Regions from separate parts of the Achromobacter sp. CF-sbj1-Ac2-l genome, predicted to be linked through region 1. Evidence: predicted binding sites of a transcription regulator. Region 1 holds the regulator's gene; each other region holds the start of a gene.
What was found. Region 1 encodes LexA, which represses DNA repair genes until DNA is damaged. Its sites were predicted from a motif close to ACTGTATNNNNATACAGT; they were not measured.

Region 1 (5,251 bases):
CAGGCCGGTGGGACGCACCACCTGCTCGACCACGTTGTCGGCGTGCTCCTTTTCGTACGCCGCGGGCGTGGCCGACACGAACACGCACTGGCGCATGCGCGCCTCGAATTCCTCGAGCTTGAGCGGCCGGTTGTCCAGCGCCGACGGCAGCCGGAAGCCATACTGCACCAGGGTTTCCTTGCGCGAGCGGTCACCCCGGTACATGGCGCTGAGCTGGCCGATGGTGACGTGGCTCTCGTCGATGAACATCAGCGCATCGGCGGGCAGATAGTCGATCAGCGTGGGCGGCGGCTCCCCCGGCGCGGCGCCGGACAAGTGGCGCGAGTAGTTCTCGATGCCCTTGCAGAAACCCAGTTCCTGCAGCATTTCCAGGTCGAAGCGGGTGCGTTGCTCAAGCCGCTGGGCCTCGACCAGGTGGCCGTCGTCGACGAAGCGCTTGGTGCGTTCGCGCAACTCCTCCTTGATAGTCTCGATGGCGCGCAGCACCGTATCCCGCGGCGTGACGTAGTGCGAGCCGGGGTAGACGGTGAAGCGCGGCAGCTTCTGGCGGATGCGGCCGGTCAGCGGATCGAACAGCTCGAGGCTTTCGATTTCGTCGTCGAACAGTGTCAGGCGCAGCGCCAGCTCGGCGCTTTCCGCCGGGAAGATGTCGATGGTCTCGCCGCGCACGCGGAACACGCCGCGCGTGAATTCGGCGTCGTTGCGGGTGTACTGCATGGCCACCAGCCGCGCCAGGATCTCGCGCCTCGAGATCTGGTCGCCGGCGCGCAGGATCAGCACCATCGCGTGGTAGTCGCCGGGGTTGCCGATACCGTAGATGCACGACACGGTGCCAACGATGATGGTGTCGCGCCGTTCCAGCAGGCTCTTGGTGGCCGACAGGCGCATCTGCTCGATGTGCTCGTTGATCGACGAGTCCTTTTCGATGAACAGGTCGCGCGTCGGCACATAGGCCTCGGGCTGGTAGTAGTCGTAGTACGAGACGAAGTACTCCACCGCGTTCTTGGGAAAGAACTCGCGCATTTCCGCGTACAACTGCGCGGCCAGCGTCTTGTTGGGCGCCAGCACCAGCGCCGGCCGCCCCAACTGGGCGATGACGTTGGCCATGGTGTAGGTCTTGCCCGAGCCGGTCACGCCCAGCAGGGTCTGGTACATCAGGCCGTCCTGCACGCCCTGGACCAATCCTTCGATGGCGCCCGGCTGGTCGCCGGCGGGCGGATAGGGTTGGTAGAGGTGGAACGGGCTGCCGGGGTAATCGACGTACCCCGGGCCAGGGGCCGCCGCGACAGCGCCAGGGGCCACATCGGCCGCCCCGTCAGTGACGGAGCCAACGGCTGCGGCACCCGCCGCGCTCGGGTCTATTGCGCTCTTAGGCATGCTAGACTGTTCCCAGGGTAAACCCCCCATTATCCACAGCACTTCCGACTGCGTCCACTCACCCTCAGCAGAGTCCCATGAGCACCCTTTTCGATTCCGTCGAACTCGCGCCGCGCGACCCCATTCTTGGTCTGAACGAACAATACAACGCGGACACCCGCCCCGGTAAAGTCAATCTGGGCGTGGGCGTGTACTACGACGACCAGGGTCGCATTCCCCTGCTGGGCGCCGTGCGCAAGGCGGAAATCGCCCGCATCGAGGCCGCCGCCGCCCGCGGCTACCTGCCGATCGAAGGCATCGCCGGCTACAACCAGGGCGCGCAAGCCCTGCTGATCGGCAAGGATTCCCCGCTGGCCGCTGCCGGCCGCGTCCTGACCACCCAGGCCCTGGGCGGCACCGGCGCGCTCAAGATCGGCGCCGACTTCCTGCGCCAGTTGCTGCCGACCTCCAAGGTCCTGATCAGCGATCCGAGCTGGGAAAACCACCGCGCGCTGTTCGAACGCGCCGGTTTCGAAGTCGGCACCTACGCCTACTACGATGCCGCCACCCGCGGCCTGAACTTCGACGGCATGCTGGCCGCCCTGAAGGCCGCGCCGGCCAACACCGTGGTCGTGCTGCACGCCTGCTGCCACAACCCCACCGGCGTCGACCCGACCTTCGACCAATGGAAGCAGATCGCCGCGGTCGTCAAGGAAAACAAGCTGGTGCCGTTCCTGGACATCGCCTACCAGGGCTTCGGCGAAGGCCTGCGTGAAGACGCCGCGGTCGTGCGCCTGTTCGCCGACCTCGACCTGACCATGTTCATCAGCTCGTCGTTCTCGAAGTCGTTCTCGCTGTACGGCGAGCGCGTCGGCGCCCTGACGGTCGTGGCCGGCAGCAAGGACGAAGCCACCCGCGTGCTGAGCCAGCTCAAGCGCGTCATCCGCACCAATTACTCCAATCCGCCCACCCACGGCGGCACGATCGTCTCCACCGTGCTGAACTCGCCCGAGCTGTTCGCCATGTGGGAAGAGGAACTCGGCGCCATGCGCGACCGCATCCGCCTGATGCGCAAGCAGTTGGTCGAGAAGATCAAGGAACACGGCGGCAAGCAGGACTTCAGCTTCGTGCTGCAGCAGCGCGGCATGTTCTCGTACTCGGGCCTGACCTCGGCCCAGGTCGACCGCCTGCGCGAAGAGCACGGCGTCTACGCCGTCTCCAGCGGCCGCATCTGCGTTGCCGCGCTCAACAGCGGCAACATCGACCAGGTGGCCAAGGGCATCGCCGCGGTACTGTAAGACGCGCCGACAGCGGCACCTCCAAACGGGACCTGCGGGTCCCGTTTTTATTGCCTGTCACAAAACCGCGTTGGATCAACGCTTGCATTTTTGCGTTATGTCCCCCAGAATGCCGCTGTATATATGTACAGTCCGACTCACAAACGGATCACCGCCATGGCCAGCAAACTCACTGATCGTCAACAGCAAATCCTGGACCTCATCCGGCAGACCGTCGCGCGTACCGGCTTTCCGCCCACCCGCGCCGAGATCGCCCAGGCCCTGGGTTTCCGCTCGCCCAATGCGGCCGAAGACCATCTGAAGGCCCTGGCCCGCAAGGGCGCCATCGAGCTCACCGCCGGCGCCTCCCGCGGCATCCGCCTGAAGGACAACTCGCCGACACCGTCGCAGGCGCCCTTGCCCCTGCCCGGCCTGGCGCAGCTACTGCTGCCGCTGGTGGGGCGCGTGGCGGCAGGCAGCCCGATCCTGGCCGCGGAACATGTCGAGCGCGAGATCGGCGTCGATACCAGCCTGTTCGCGCAGACGCCCGATTACCTGCTCAAGGTGCGCGGCATGAGCATGCGCGACGCCGGCATCCTCGAAGGCGACCTGCTGGCCGTCAAGAAGGCTTCCGAGGCTCGCAATGGCCAGATCGTGGTCGCGCGGCTCGGCGACGACGTCACCGTCAAGCGCCTGCAACGCCAGAACGGCCGCATCGAACTGCTGCCCGAGAATCCGGACTTCAGCGTCATCGTGGTCGAGGCCGACCAGGAATTCGCGCTGGAAGGCATCGCGGTCGGGTTGATCCGCCCGCACACGCTGCACTGACCCACTGCTTCCGATCCGGCGCCACGGACGCGCCAAAAAAGAAACCCCGCTTGCGCGGGGTTTCTTTTTGCGAGCACCCCTCGCGGGGCGCCTCGGGCCAGGCATCAGTGCTTGAGCACCGGATCCGTCGAACCCGGCTCGGCCGGCTTGGCGACCAGCGGCTCCTTGACCGCTTCGTCTTCAGCCAGCGGCTCCGGCAGGCGTTCCAGGGCCAGTTCCAGCACCTTGTCGATCCAGCGGACCGGCACGATCTCGAGATGGTTCTTGACGTTGTCCGGGATCTCCGCCAAATCCTTGACGTTTTCTTCCGGGATCAAGACCGTCTTGATACCACCGCGATGGGCGGCCAGCAGCTTTTCCTTCAGGCCGCCGATCGGCAGGACTTCGCCACGCAGCGTGATCTCGCCGGTCATGGCGACGTCGGCGCGCACCGGGATGCGCGACAGGGCCGACACCATGGCCGTGGTGATCGCGATACCGGCGGACGGACCGTCCTTGGGCGTCGCGCCTTCCGGCACGTGCACGTGCATGTCGTGCTTCTCGAACACGCTGTCGGCAAAGCCCAGGCGACGCGCCCGCGAGCGCACCACCGTGCGGGCCGCCTCGACCGATTCCTTCATCACGTCGCCCAGCGAACCGGTGCGTTGGATCACGCCCTTGCCAGGCATGTCCGCCACTTCGATCGTGAGCAGGTCGCCACCGACTTCCGTCCAGGCCAGGCCGGTCACCTGACCGATCTGGTTTTCCTTTTCGGCCATGCCGAAGGTGTAGCGGCGCACGCCGAGGTAGTCGCTGAGGTTCTCGCCCGTGACGTTGACCGGCTTGAGTTCGAAGGTCTTGCCTTCGGCCTTGGCGCGGTCGCTCTGGGTGAGCAACTGCTTGATCACCTTGCGGCAGATCTTGCCCACTTCGCGCTCGAGCGCGCGCACGCCGGCTTCGCGGGTGTAGTAGCGCACGATGTCGCGCAGCGCGCTGTCATCGACGGTCAGCTCGGTATCCTTGACGCCGTTGTTCTTCATCAGCTTGGGCAGCAGATGGTCGCGGGCGATGTGGATCTTTTCTTCCTCGGTGTAGCCCGACAGGCGGATCACTTCCATCCGGTCCAGCAGGGCCGGCGGAATGTTCAGCGTGTTGCTGGTGGCCACGAACATGACGTCCGACAGGTCGAAGTCCACTTCGATGTAGTGGTCCTGGAACGTGTGGTTCTGTTCCGGGTCCAGCACTTCGAGCAGCGCCGACGAGGGATCGCCGCGGAAATCCATGCCCAGCTTGTCGATTTCATCGAGCAGGAACAGGGGATTGCGCACGCCGACCTTCGACATGTTCTGGACGATCTTGCCGGGCATCGAGCCGATGTACGTACGGCGGTGGCCACGGATCTCGGCCTCGTCGCGCACGCCGCCCAGGGCCATGCGCACGAACTTGCGGTTCGTGGCCTTGGCGATGGACTGGCCCAGCGAGGTCTTGCCGACCCCGGGAGGACCGACCAGGCACAGGATCGGCGCCTTGACCTTGTCCACGCGCTGCTGCACGGCGAGATATTCGAGGATGCGTTCCTTCACCTTCTCCAGGCCGTAGTGGTCGTTGTCGAGCACCGTTTCGGCGTTGGCGATGGAGTTGTTGATCTTGCTCTTTTTCCTCCAGGGGAGGTTGATGAGCGTATCGATGTAGTTGCGCACCACGGTGGCTTCGGCCGACATGGGCGACATGAGCTTGAGCTTCTTGAGCTCGGCATCGGCCTTCTTGCGCGCCTCCTTGGGCATGTGCGCGGCGATGATCTTCTTTTCGAG
Region 2 (5,251 bases), 2.1 Mb from region 1:
AGTGCGGCGTCGGGTGGTCGGTGACCACGACGGTGGCCTGGTGCTTCTGCGCGATCTCCCGGACGATGGCCAGACCCAGTCCGCTGCCGTCCGACAGCGTGCCCAGCACGCGGTAAAAGCGGTCGAACACGCGCTCGCGCTCTTCCGGGGCGATGCCGGGACCGGAATCCTCGACCTCCAGCACGCCCTGGTCGCCTTGCGCCTGCACGCGCACCGTGATGTGGCCGCCGCGCGGCGTATAGCGCAGCGCGTTGTCCACCAGGTTGTTGAGCAGTTCCGCCAGCAGCAGCGGGTTGCCGTTGATCTCGACCGGGGTCTCCGAGCCTTCGAAGCCCAGGTCGGTGCCGAGCGACAGCGCCTGCGGCACCCAGTGCATCGCCTGTTCGTAGGCGATGGCGTTCAGGTCGGTGGCGGCCAGTCCGATGGCGCTGGGGTTTTCGGCCCGCGCCAGCAGCAGCAACTGGTTCACCAGGCGGGTGGCGCGCTCGGAGCCGGTCACCAACTGGCGCAGGCTGGCCTGCATCTCCTCGGGACTGGCATCGCGCAGGGCCAGCTCGGCCTGGGTGCGCAGGCCCGCCAGCGGGGTTTTCAACTGGTGCGCGGCATCGGCGACGAAGCGGCGCTGCGCCTGGACGTTGTCCGACAGCCTGTCGAGCAGGTCGTTCATGGCCGCGACCAGCGGGGCGATCTCGGAGGGGGCGGCGCGTTCGTCGATCGGCGACAGGTCATCCGGCCGGCGCGCCCGCAGCCGCTGCTGCAGCGCATTGAGTGGCGCCACGCCGCGCGACAACCCGAACCATACCAGCAGCACCGCGATCGGCAGCACCACGAACTGCGGAATGATCACGCCCTTGATGATGTCGTTGGCCAGTTGGGTGCGCTTTTCGACCGTCTCGGCCACGATCAAGAGCGCCGGCTGGGTATTGGGCAGGTTCAGATCGACCCAGGTGAAGGCCAGGCGCACGCCGAAGCCGCGCAGGGTGTCGTCCTCGTACTGGACCTCGCCGGGGCGCGGCTGGCCGACGGAAGCGGGCAGGGGCAGGGCGCGGTCGCCGCCCAGGTATTCACCGCGGCTGCCGAGCGCCAGCCAGAACACGCTGTCGGTCTCGTCGGCGCGCAGCACATCGCGCGCCGGGTCGGTCATCCGCAGCACCGCGCGGCCATCCTGGGCGTGCACCTGGCGCGTCAGCACGTGCAGGTTGTTGGCCAGCGCGCGGTCGTAGGGCACGTTGGCGATGTTCTGCGCCACCACGTAGGTGATGGCGACGCTCATCGGCCACAGCAGGAACAGGGGCGCCAGCATCCAGTCGAGGATCTCGCCCAGGAGCGAGCGTTGCGGCGGCGCGAAGCTGGGACCGCGGGCCCCGGCCTGCATCACATCCAGCGCTTCCTGGTTGAGCGCTTCCGGCTGTGGCGATTCAGCTTGCGAGGTAGGCCGCACCCTGGTCCCGTTCGAGGCAATAGCCCAGGCCGCGCACCGTCACGATCTTCACGCCGCTGGGCTCGAGTTTCTTGCGCAGGCGGTGCACGTAGACCTCGATGGCATTGGTGCTGACTTCCTCGCCCCATTCGCACAGGTGGTCCACCAGTTGGGTCTTGCTGACCATGCGCCCGCTGCGGGTCAGCAGGATTTCCAGCAGGCTGACCTCGCGCGCGGACAGGTCCAGCGTCTGGTCGTCGACCATGGCCACGCGCCCGGTCTGGTCGAACACCAGCCGGCCATGCTTGAGCAGCGTGGCGCCGCCGCCCGCGCCGCGGCGGGTCAGGGCGCGCACGCGGGCTTCCAGCTCGGACAGGGCGAAGGGCTTGGCCATGTAGTCGTCGGCGCCCAGGTCCAGCCCCTTGACGCGTTGCTCGATACTGTCAGCGGCGGTCAGGATCAGCACGGGCAGGGCGGAATTGCGGGCGCGCAGCCGGCGCAGGACCTCCAGGCCGGCCAGTTGCGGCAGGCCCAGGTCGAGGATCAGCAGGTCGAAGGCCTGAGCCGCCAGCGCCGAATCGGCCGCCAGGCCGTCGCGGACGGCGTCGACCGCGTAACCGTTGTGGCGCAACGAGCGTGACAGGCCGTCGGCCAGGATGCTGTCGTCTTCCGCGATCAGGATGCGCATGGGCAGTCGAAAAGAAGAAGGGCGCCGGGTGAGCGGCGCACGCGTGCCGCCCTCGGTGGGATGCCGGGGCGGCGTGCCGGGAGCGCAATGGGGACATAGCGCCAGTTTTTTCCTCGATTCTGTCATACGGCACCGGGCTTGCCCACTCAGGGAATACGTGGAAAACTGTGGCACACTGGTTTTTTGTACAGTACAATCCGATGCCATAATCTGCGCTATCGCTTTACCGATCACGCTTGAGCGCCACAGTTTGCACTGCCAGTTTTCTGGCAACAACTGTCAGGCAACGGCCCGATCACCCCTTGCGACAACCCGCGCGCTGACCGACACCCCGTGCCGCGCCCCGATACGTTACAGACCCAGACCTGACAGGACACTACATGGACGACAAAACCACCAAGGCCGCCGCTTCGGAAAAAGCCAAGGCGCTGGCCGCCGCGCTCTCGCAGATCGAAAAGCAGTTCGGCAAGGGCTCGATCATGCGCTACGGCGACAACGAGGTCTCGCATGACATCCAGGTGGTGTCGACCGGCTCGCTGGGCCTGGACATCGCGCTGGGCGTCGGCGGCCTGCCGCGCGGCCGCGTGGTGGAAATCTACGGTCCGGAATCCTCGGGCAAGACCACGCTGACCCTGCAGGTCGTGGCCGAAATGCAGAAGCTGGGCGGCACCTGCGCCTTCGTCGACGCCGAACACGCGCTGGACGTGCAGTACGCCTCGAAGCTGGGCGTCAACCTGGCCGATCTGCTGATCTCGCAGCCGGACACGGGCGAGCAGGCGCTGGAAATCACCGACGCGCTGGTGCGCTCGGGCTCCGTCGACCTGATCGTGGTCGACTCGGTTGCGGCGCTGGTGCCCAAGGCCGAAATCGAAGGCGAAATGGGCGATTCGCTGCCCGGCCTGCAGGCTCGCCTGATGAGCCAGGCGCTGCGCAAGCTGACCGCCACCATCAAGAAGACCAACTGCATGGTCATCTTCATCAACCAGATCCGCATGAAGATCGGCGTGATGTTCGGCAACCCCGAAACCACCACCGGCGGCAACGCGCTCAAGTTCTACGCCTCGGTGCGCCTGGACATCCGCCGCATCGGCTCGATCAAGAAGGGCGACGAGGTCGTCGGCAACGAAACCCGCGTCAAGGTCGTCAAAAACAAGGTTGCGCCTCCGTTCAAGCAGGCCGAGTTCGACATCATGTACGGCGCCGGCATCTCGCGCGAAGGTGAAATCATCGACCTGGGCGTGGCCGCCAACGTGGTGGACAAGTCGGGTGCGTGGTACAGCTACAACGGCAACCGCATCGGCCAGGGCAAGGACAATGTCCGTGAATACCTGAAGGAACACAAGGAACTGGCCATCGAGATCGAGAACCGGGTCCGTGAGAACCAGGGCATCGTCAGCCGCGCCGCGGAATTCGTGCCCACCGCTGAAGACGACAGCGACGAGTAATCGCGTCGTCGCGTCATCGGATAGCGCCGGGCTCGCCAGTCCGGCCGCCAGCGGCAGGCTCCCGTCCCGGGAGGCCTGCCGCTGGCACATAGAGGAAGCGCATGAGCTGGAAACCGCCCGTCACGTCCGCTGATCGCCTGCGCGCCAGGCTGGACGATGAATTCGAGACCGTGGCCAAGCCCGAGGGGCTGCGCCGCACGTCCGACCTGCGGCGGGCGGCCGAATCCGCCGCGGCGTCGGGCCAGGATCCAGAGGGCGCGAGCGCCCAGGCGTCGCAGTGGCAGCGCAGCTCCGAACGGCGCGCGGCCAGCGGACGCGGCCGGCGTGGCAAGGACGGTGACGGCGATGGCACGGACGAGGGGGCGCGGACATCCGAAGACAAGCCCCGCACGCCCCCCAAGGGGCCCTCGCTGAAAATGCGCGCGGTGGGTTATCTGTCGCGGCGCGAGCATGCCCGCGATGAGCTGGCGCGCAAACTCGCGCCCCATGCCGAAGACCCCGATGAGGTCCAGCGCGTGCTGGACGCGCTGGAAAAGGAAGGCTGGCTGTCGACCGAGCGGTTTGCGCAAAGCCTGGTGCATCGCCGCGCCTCGCGCCAGGGGGCGGCCCGCATCGTGCAGGAATTGCGCCAGCACGGCGTGGATGATGCCCAGGTGTCCGAGCTGCGCGAGCAATTGCGCGCCACCGAATACGAGCGCGCGCTCGAGGTCTGGCAGAAACGCTTCGGCGCCAGGCCCGAGGACCGCGCCGCCTATGCCAAGCAGGCGCGCTTCCTGGCCAGCCGCGGCTTTGCGCATGACGTCATCCGTCGCATCCTGGGGGCGGGCGACGACGACTGAGTCGGCCGCGTGCTTGGCGCGGCGCGCGCCGGCATGCGCCGGCCGCCGCGCCTGTTTTTCTGCCGCGCTTATTTTGCCGACTTGATGCCGCTGAGCGTTTTGAAACAAACGTCGCGCGTCAGCGTCAGGAATTCGTCGATGTACGAAGCGTCGGTATCTTCGCTGCGCACCGTCGCGTACAGCGTTCGCCACACACCCTGCGGGCCGAGGCGGCACAGGCGCAGCCAACCCTGGTTCATGTATTCGGTCAGGGCCCAGTTGGGCAGGGCCGCGACGCCGCGATTGCTGGCCACCAGTTGCGCGATGATGGGCGTGAGTTCGGCCTTGCGGATCGCGGCGGGTTCGACATCGGCGGGATCCAGGAATGCCGTGAAAATGTCCAGGCGCTGCCTGTCCACCGGATAGGTGATGAGCGTCTGGTCGGCCAACTGGTCCGGCATGACGAACTTGCTGCCGGCCAGCGGATTCGATTCGGACACGGCCAGCACGAGCTCGTATTTGAACAGCGGCAGGTATTCGACGGCGTCCAGTTGCTGGGGATCGGACGTGATGACCAGGTCCAGATCGCCGCGCACCAGCGCGGGCAGGGGGGCGAACGAGAACGCCGCCGACAGATCCAGCGCCACGTCCGGCCATTGCGCGCGGAACGCGTCCAGCGCCGGCATCAACCACTGAAAGCAGGAATGGCAGTCGATGGCCAGGTGCAGGCGGCCGGTGCGGCCGGCTGCCAGCCGCTGCAATTCGCGCTCGGTGGCGCGGATGCGCGGCAGCACTTCGTCGGCCAGCGCCAGCACGCGCAGGCCCGCGGTGGTCAGGCGGGCGGGGCGGGTGCGGCGGTTCAGCAGCGGCGTGCCCAGGC
Region 3 (5,251 bases), 2.2 Mb from region 1:
CCTGCTCTCAAAAGCCGCCGGCCACGCCCAACCACATGAGGGCGGGAATCATCGCGCCCCACGCCAGCACCAGCACCACGTCCACGACCATGCTTTTCACGCTGACCTGATCCGACACCGGTTCGACCGTGGCGTTGCCCAGGCTGCGCTCGCGGGGCGCCTGGACGACGTTGCCGACCGGCAGGGCGTCGACCGCCGCCGGCGGAAACGGCCACCGGCCGGGCAGCGTGCCCGCCCGCTTGCGCGGCTCGACTTCCGCGGGCGTCGCCACGCCGTCAGCGGCGGGCACCGCAAGATCGATGGATACGGCGCCCCTCGCATGGCTGCTCGCCGGCGTGGCCGACCCGGGCATGGCCAGCCCCGCGAAGCGCGCATAGATGGCGCGGGCGCGTTGCGCCGCACGGCGCAGCGGCGTCAGGGAAACAACGGCGAGATCATCCGGCAGGACGGAAAGCTGAGCGGTGTTCATGAGGAACTCCTAATAACGCGATCAAGAACCGCGGCGACACGCCGCGGCGGCGACCCAAGGCTGGGCCGTGGGTCAATCGAACAACGACAACTGCCCGGCGACCATCGCGCGCAACTGGCGCGCGCCGCGCCCGTAGGCGCCGGCAACCGGCAAGGCACTGGCAAAAGGGACCCCTGAAGACGCTTTCGCGTCAGCCGGGGATGGGAAAACGGGAGCGCCGGCAGCGGCTGGCGGGAACAAGGCGGCCGAACCACCGGCGGGCGCCGGGGCCAGGAAACGGTCGCAGTCGAGGGCAAGCCGGTGGCGGTTCAGGCCAAGCTTGCGGGTGGCCACGGCGAAGCGCTGGCGCAGCAGGTCGGCCCAGATGCCGGTGCCCCGCATGCGCGAACCGAAGTTGGGATCGTTGCGGCGGCCGTTGCGCAGGTCTTCGATACGGTGGAGCACGCGCTGCGCACGGTCGGGGAAATGGGCGTTGAGCCAGTCCTCGAACAGCGTTTTGACTTCCCAGGGCAGGCGGATGACGGTGTAGCTGGCGTAGTGCGCACCGGCCGCCTTGGACTCCTGCAGGATGTGTTCCATGGCGTCATCGTTGATGAAGGGGATCACGGGCGCCACCAGCACGCCGACCGGCACGCCGGCGGCGGTCAGGCTGCGCACGGCCTCCAGGCGGCGCCACGGCGCCGCGGCGCGCGGCTCGAGCGTGCGGGCCATGTCGGCGTCCAGCGTGGTGATGCTCATGTAGACGACCACGAGGTTCTGTTCGGCCAACGCCGCCAGGAGGTCGAGGTCGCGCGCCACCAGGGCGTTCTTGGTGACGATGGTGAGGGGGTGGCGGGTCTCGAGCATCAGCTCGAGCATGCCGCGCGTCAGGCGCCAGTCGCGCTCGATGGGCTGGTAGGCGTCGGTGGCCGATCCGATGTTGATGGGCGACGGCTTGTAGCCAGGACGGCTGATTTCCGCCCGCAGCGCCTCTACGGCGTTGGCCTTGGCCACCAGCCGCGTCTCGAAATCGAGGCCGGGGGAATAGCCCAGGTAGGAATGGGTGGGACGGGCGTAGCAATAGACGCAGCCATGCTCGCAGCCACGGTAGGGATTGACGGCCACGTCGAAGGGGATGTCGGGCGAATCGTTGCGCGACAGGATCTTGCGGGCTTCTTCGGCGGTGACGGTGGTCTTGGGGGCCGCAGGCGCCCGGCGGACATCGGGCAGGATGGGGATGACGGAAGTATTGGGGACGGCATCAACGAAATCGGCCGGGAGGCCCGAAGCGGACCAGCCATCGTCGACTTGCACGCGATCGTCTTTCTGGAAGCGATGCCGAACATTAGTAACCGCACCCCGACCGCGCAAGGCGGCGGGGGCGGCAGCCGGGGACCCAGAACCGGCGGGAAAAGAATGATCGGTGCGTGCCATGAAAACAACTGTACAAAAACACAGTGGTTTTGACAAGCACCAAAAGCCTTTTCGTAAGACAGCCCCACTTTACCGCAAGACGAAGACGGCGTCCGGACAATTCGATTTCATGTTGCGATATCGCCCGGAAACCCGCGCCGGCATTGGGTTTGGAATAAAAACAACACCCAAAAACCGGTGCGGGGCGGGCCCTTCCCGCCCCGACTTGCGGTTTACCGAAGCATGCCTGCCGCCGCGGTCTGATGCGTGGCTTCGTCGATCAGGATGAAGGCGCCGGTGGCGGGCACATCGGCGTATCGATCGACCGCCAACGACTCGCGCGTGGTGAATGCAACGCGACCGATGTCGTTCATGCGCAGCGTGCCTTCGGTGTTCTCCACTTCCTGCAGTTCGTGGATGTCGCGATGCGAGAGCACCGCGCGGATCTTCGCCGACGTCAGTCGCGTGCCATGCTTGAGCAGATACTTGCGCGCGGGGTTGAGCGCCTGCGCATCGAGCCAGCACAGCTCCGCCTCGAATTCGCGCGCGACCTGCGCCGGCGCCGCCGCGTGCACGATCACGTCGCCGCGCGAGACATCGACGTCGCGGTCCAGCACCAGCGTGACCGAGTCGCCCGCCACCGCTTCATCGAGTGCCCGATCGAACAACCGCACTTCCTGCACGCGCGCGGTCACGCCCGACGGCTGCACCGCGATCTCGTCGCCGGGACGCAGCACGCCGCTGGCGATGCGGCCGGCATAGCCGCGGAAATCGTCCTTGCGATTGCCATCGTGGCGCGCCACCCACTGCACCGGAAAGCGCAGCGGACCCGCGCCGCCGTCGCCGCTCAGATCCAGCGACTCCAGCAACGTCAGCAGCGGTTGCCCCGAGTACCAAGGCGTCTTGTCCGACCGCGTCACCACGTTGTCGCCGTTCAGCGCCGACAACGGCAGCGCGTCGAAGTGAGCGATGCCGAGCTTGCCCGCCAGGTCGGCATAGGCGGCGCGGATACGCTCGAACACGGCCGGGTCCCAATCCACCAGGTCCATCTTGTTGACGGCCACCACGATGTGGCGGATGCCCAGCAGGCGGGCGATGGTGCTGTGGCGCTTGGTCTGCGGCAGCAGCTTGCCATCGGCGGCGCGGGTGGCGTCGATCAGGATCACGGCCACGTCGGCGGTCGATGCGCCGGTCACCATGTTGCGGGTGTACTGCTCGTGGCCGGGCGCGTCGGCGATGATGAACTTGCGCGCCGGGGTCGAGAAATAGCGATAGGCCACGTCGATGGTGATGCCCTGCTCGCGCTCGGCCTCCAGGCCATCCGTGAGCAGGGAGAAGTCGATGCCGCCCTCGGCCACGCGCTTGTACTTGGCGCGCGAGATGGCGTCGAGCTGGTCGGCGAACACGCCCTTGCTGTCATACAGCAGGCGGCCGATCAGCGTCGACTTGCCGTCGTCCACCGATCCCGCGGTGATCAGGCGCAGCACGCCCGAGTCGGCGCCCGAAAGAAAAGAATCGTTTACTGCGTTCATATGCGTCCCCTGTCGGCCGGCCAGGCGCCGGCCACTCGTGCGATCAGAAATAGCCTTCCTTCTTGCGGCGCTCCATCGAGGCCTCGGAAGTCTGGTCGTCCATGCGCGTGGCGCCGCGCTCGGTGATATCGGTCACCGCGGTCTCGGCGATGATGGCGGCGGTATCGGCGGCATCCGAGGCCACCGGGCAGGTGCAGGAGATATCGCCCACGGTGCGGAAACGCACCGACAGGCGCTCGACCGTGTCGCCGTCCTGCGGCGGCGTCAGGCGCGTGACCGGCACCAGCAGGCCCTTGCGCCGCACCACCTCGCGCTCGTGGCTGAAGTAGATCGACGGCAGCGCCAGCCGTTCGCGCTGGATGTACTGCCAGACGTCCAGCTCGGTCCAGTTGGAGATCGGGAACACCCGCATGTTCTCGCCGCGGTGCACCTTGGTGTTGAACAGGTTCCACAGTTCCGGGCGCTGGGCCTTGGGGTCCCACTGGCCGAACTCGTCGCGGAACGAGAAGATGCGCTCCTTGGCGCGCGCCTTTTCCTCGTCGCGGCGGGCTCCGCCGATGCAGGCGTCGAAGCCGAACTCCTCGATCGCCTCCAGCAGCGTCACGGCCTGCGCCGCATTGCGCGAGTCGGTCTCGCGCCGCAGCACCACGCTGCCGCGCTTGATCGAGTCTTCCACGCTGCGCACGATCAGGGTCTCGCCCAACTCGGCCGCGCGAGCATCGCGGAAGGCGATGACCTCGTCGAAGTTGTGGCCGGTGTCGATGTGCATCAGCGGGAACGGAAAGCGCCCCGGCCGGAAGGCCTTTTCGGCCAGGCGCAGCAGCACCACCGAATCCTTGCCGCCCGAGAACAGCAGCACGGGCTTCTCGCTCTCGGCCGCCACCTCGCGCATGATGAAAATGGCTTCCGATTCCAGCCAGTCCAGGTGGCTGCGTTGAATCACTGCGGACATAGGTATTCCCCTAAAACGAATTCTTGATACGTGATGGGCGTCAGGCGCGCGTGTTTTCCGCGACGATGCCAATGACCCGGTTGCCTGCGTGCAGGCCGCATTCCTTGGAGTCCGACGACTCCCACCACCAGCGCCCGGCCCGCAGGTCTTCGCCCGGGCGGATGGCGCGGGTACAGGGCTCACAGCCGATGGACGGATAGCCCTGGTCGTGCAGCGGGTTGTAGGGGATGCCCAGGCCGCGGATCACGCCCCAGACATCCTCTTCGCTCCATTCGGCCAGCGGGTTGAACTTGTAGAGGCCGAAGGTGGCGTCGCCCTCTTCCAGGTGCAGTTCACCGCGCGTGGTCGATTGCGCGCGCCGCTGCCCGGTGATCCAGGCGCCGCGTCCTGCCAGCGCGCGCTTGAGCGGCTCAACCTTGCGGATCTGGCAACAGGCCTTGCGCAGCTCGACGCTCTCGTAGAAGGCGTAGGCGCCGTGCTCGGCCACATGGCGCTCGACCGCCCCGGAATCGGGTCGATACACGGTGATCTCGCGTCCGTAGCGTTCGCGCACCGCGTCCAGCACGCCCAGCGTTTCCGCGTGCAGCCGGCCGGTGTCCAGCGTGAAGACCTCCAGGTCCAGGCCGGCGCTGTAGATGGCGTGCGTCAGCACCATGTCCTCGGCCGCCAGCGACGAGGCCAGCGCCGCGTCGGGATAGCGCTGGCGCGCGTCCGCCAGCCGCGCGATCAGTTCGTGCCAGCGAACCGCAAGGGCCGGCGCCAGGCCGGCGGCGAGATCGACGGCCGTCATGCTTGCACCGCGAAGACACGCGCCCGGCGCGGGCGGGCCAGCAGGATGTCGCCATCGCGCAGCGCCAGTTCGCGATAGAGATGCTCGGGCACCTCGGCCTCGATGACGGCGTCGGA

Region 2: a site for LexA is predicted at 2,283-2,300, ahead of recA (recombinase RecA). Genes of this name have one in related genera too.
Region 3: a site for LexA is predicted at 1,890-1,907, ahead of ACUDCK_RS07290 (PA0069 family radical SAM protein). Genes of this name have one in related genera too.

Annotation. Positions count from the first base shown of each region.
Region 1 is NZ_CP199855.1:3,829,716-3,834,966, forward strand. It holds gene uvrB (excinuclease ABC subunit UvrB) at 1-1,377, opposite strand, end outside; gene ACUDCK_RS17320 (amino acid aminotransferase) at 1,455-2,654, shown strand; gene lexA (transcriptional repressor LexA) at 2,811-3,461, shown strand; gene lon (endopeptidase La) at 3,566-5,251, opposite strand, start outside.
Region 2 is NZ_CP199855.1:1,709,868-1,715,118, forward strand. It holds gene ACUDCK_RS07825 (sensor histidine kinase) at 1-1,303, opposite strand, end outside; gene ACUDCK_RS07830 (response regulator transcription factor) at 1,419-2,108, opposite strand; gene recA (recombinase RecA) at 2,489-3,553, shown strand; gene recX (recombination regulator RecX) at 3,655-4,392, shown strand; gene ACUDCK_RS07845 (LysR family transcriptional regulator) at 4,461-5,251, opposite strand, start outside.
Region 3 is NZ_CP199855.1:1,600,777-1,606,027, reverse strand. It holds gene ACUDCK_RS07295 (hypothetical protein) at 8-469, opposite strand; gene ACUDCK_RS07290 (PA0069 family radical SAM protein) at 542-1,882, opposite strand; gene ACUDCK_RS07285 (sulfate adenylyltransferase subunit 1) at 2,095-3,393, opposite strand; gene cysD (sulfate adenylyltransferase subunit CysD) at 3,437-4,345, opposite strand; gene ACUDCK_RS07275 (phosphoadenylyl-sulfate reductase) at 4,386-5,135, opposite strand; gene ACUDCK_RS07270 (sulfate/molybdate ABC transporter ATP-binding protein) at 5,132-5,251, opposite strand, start outside.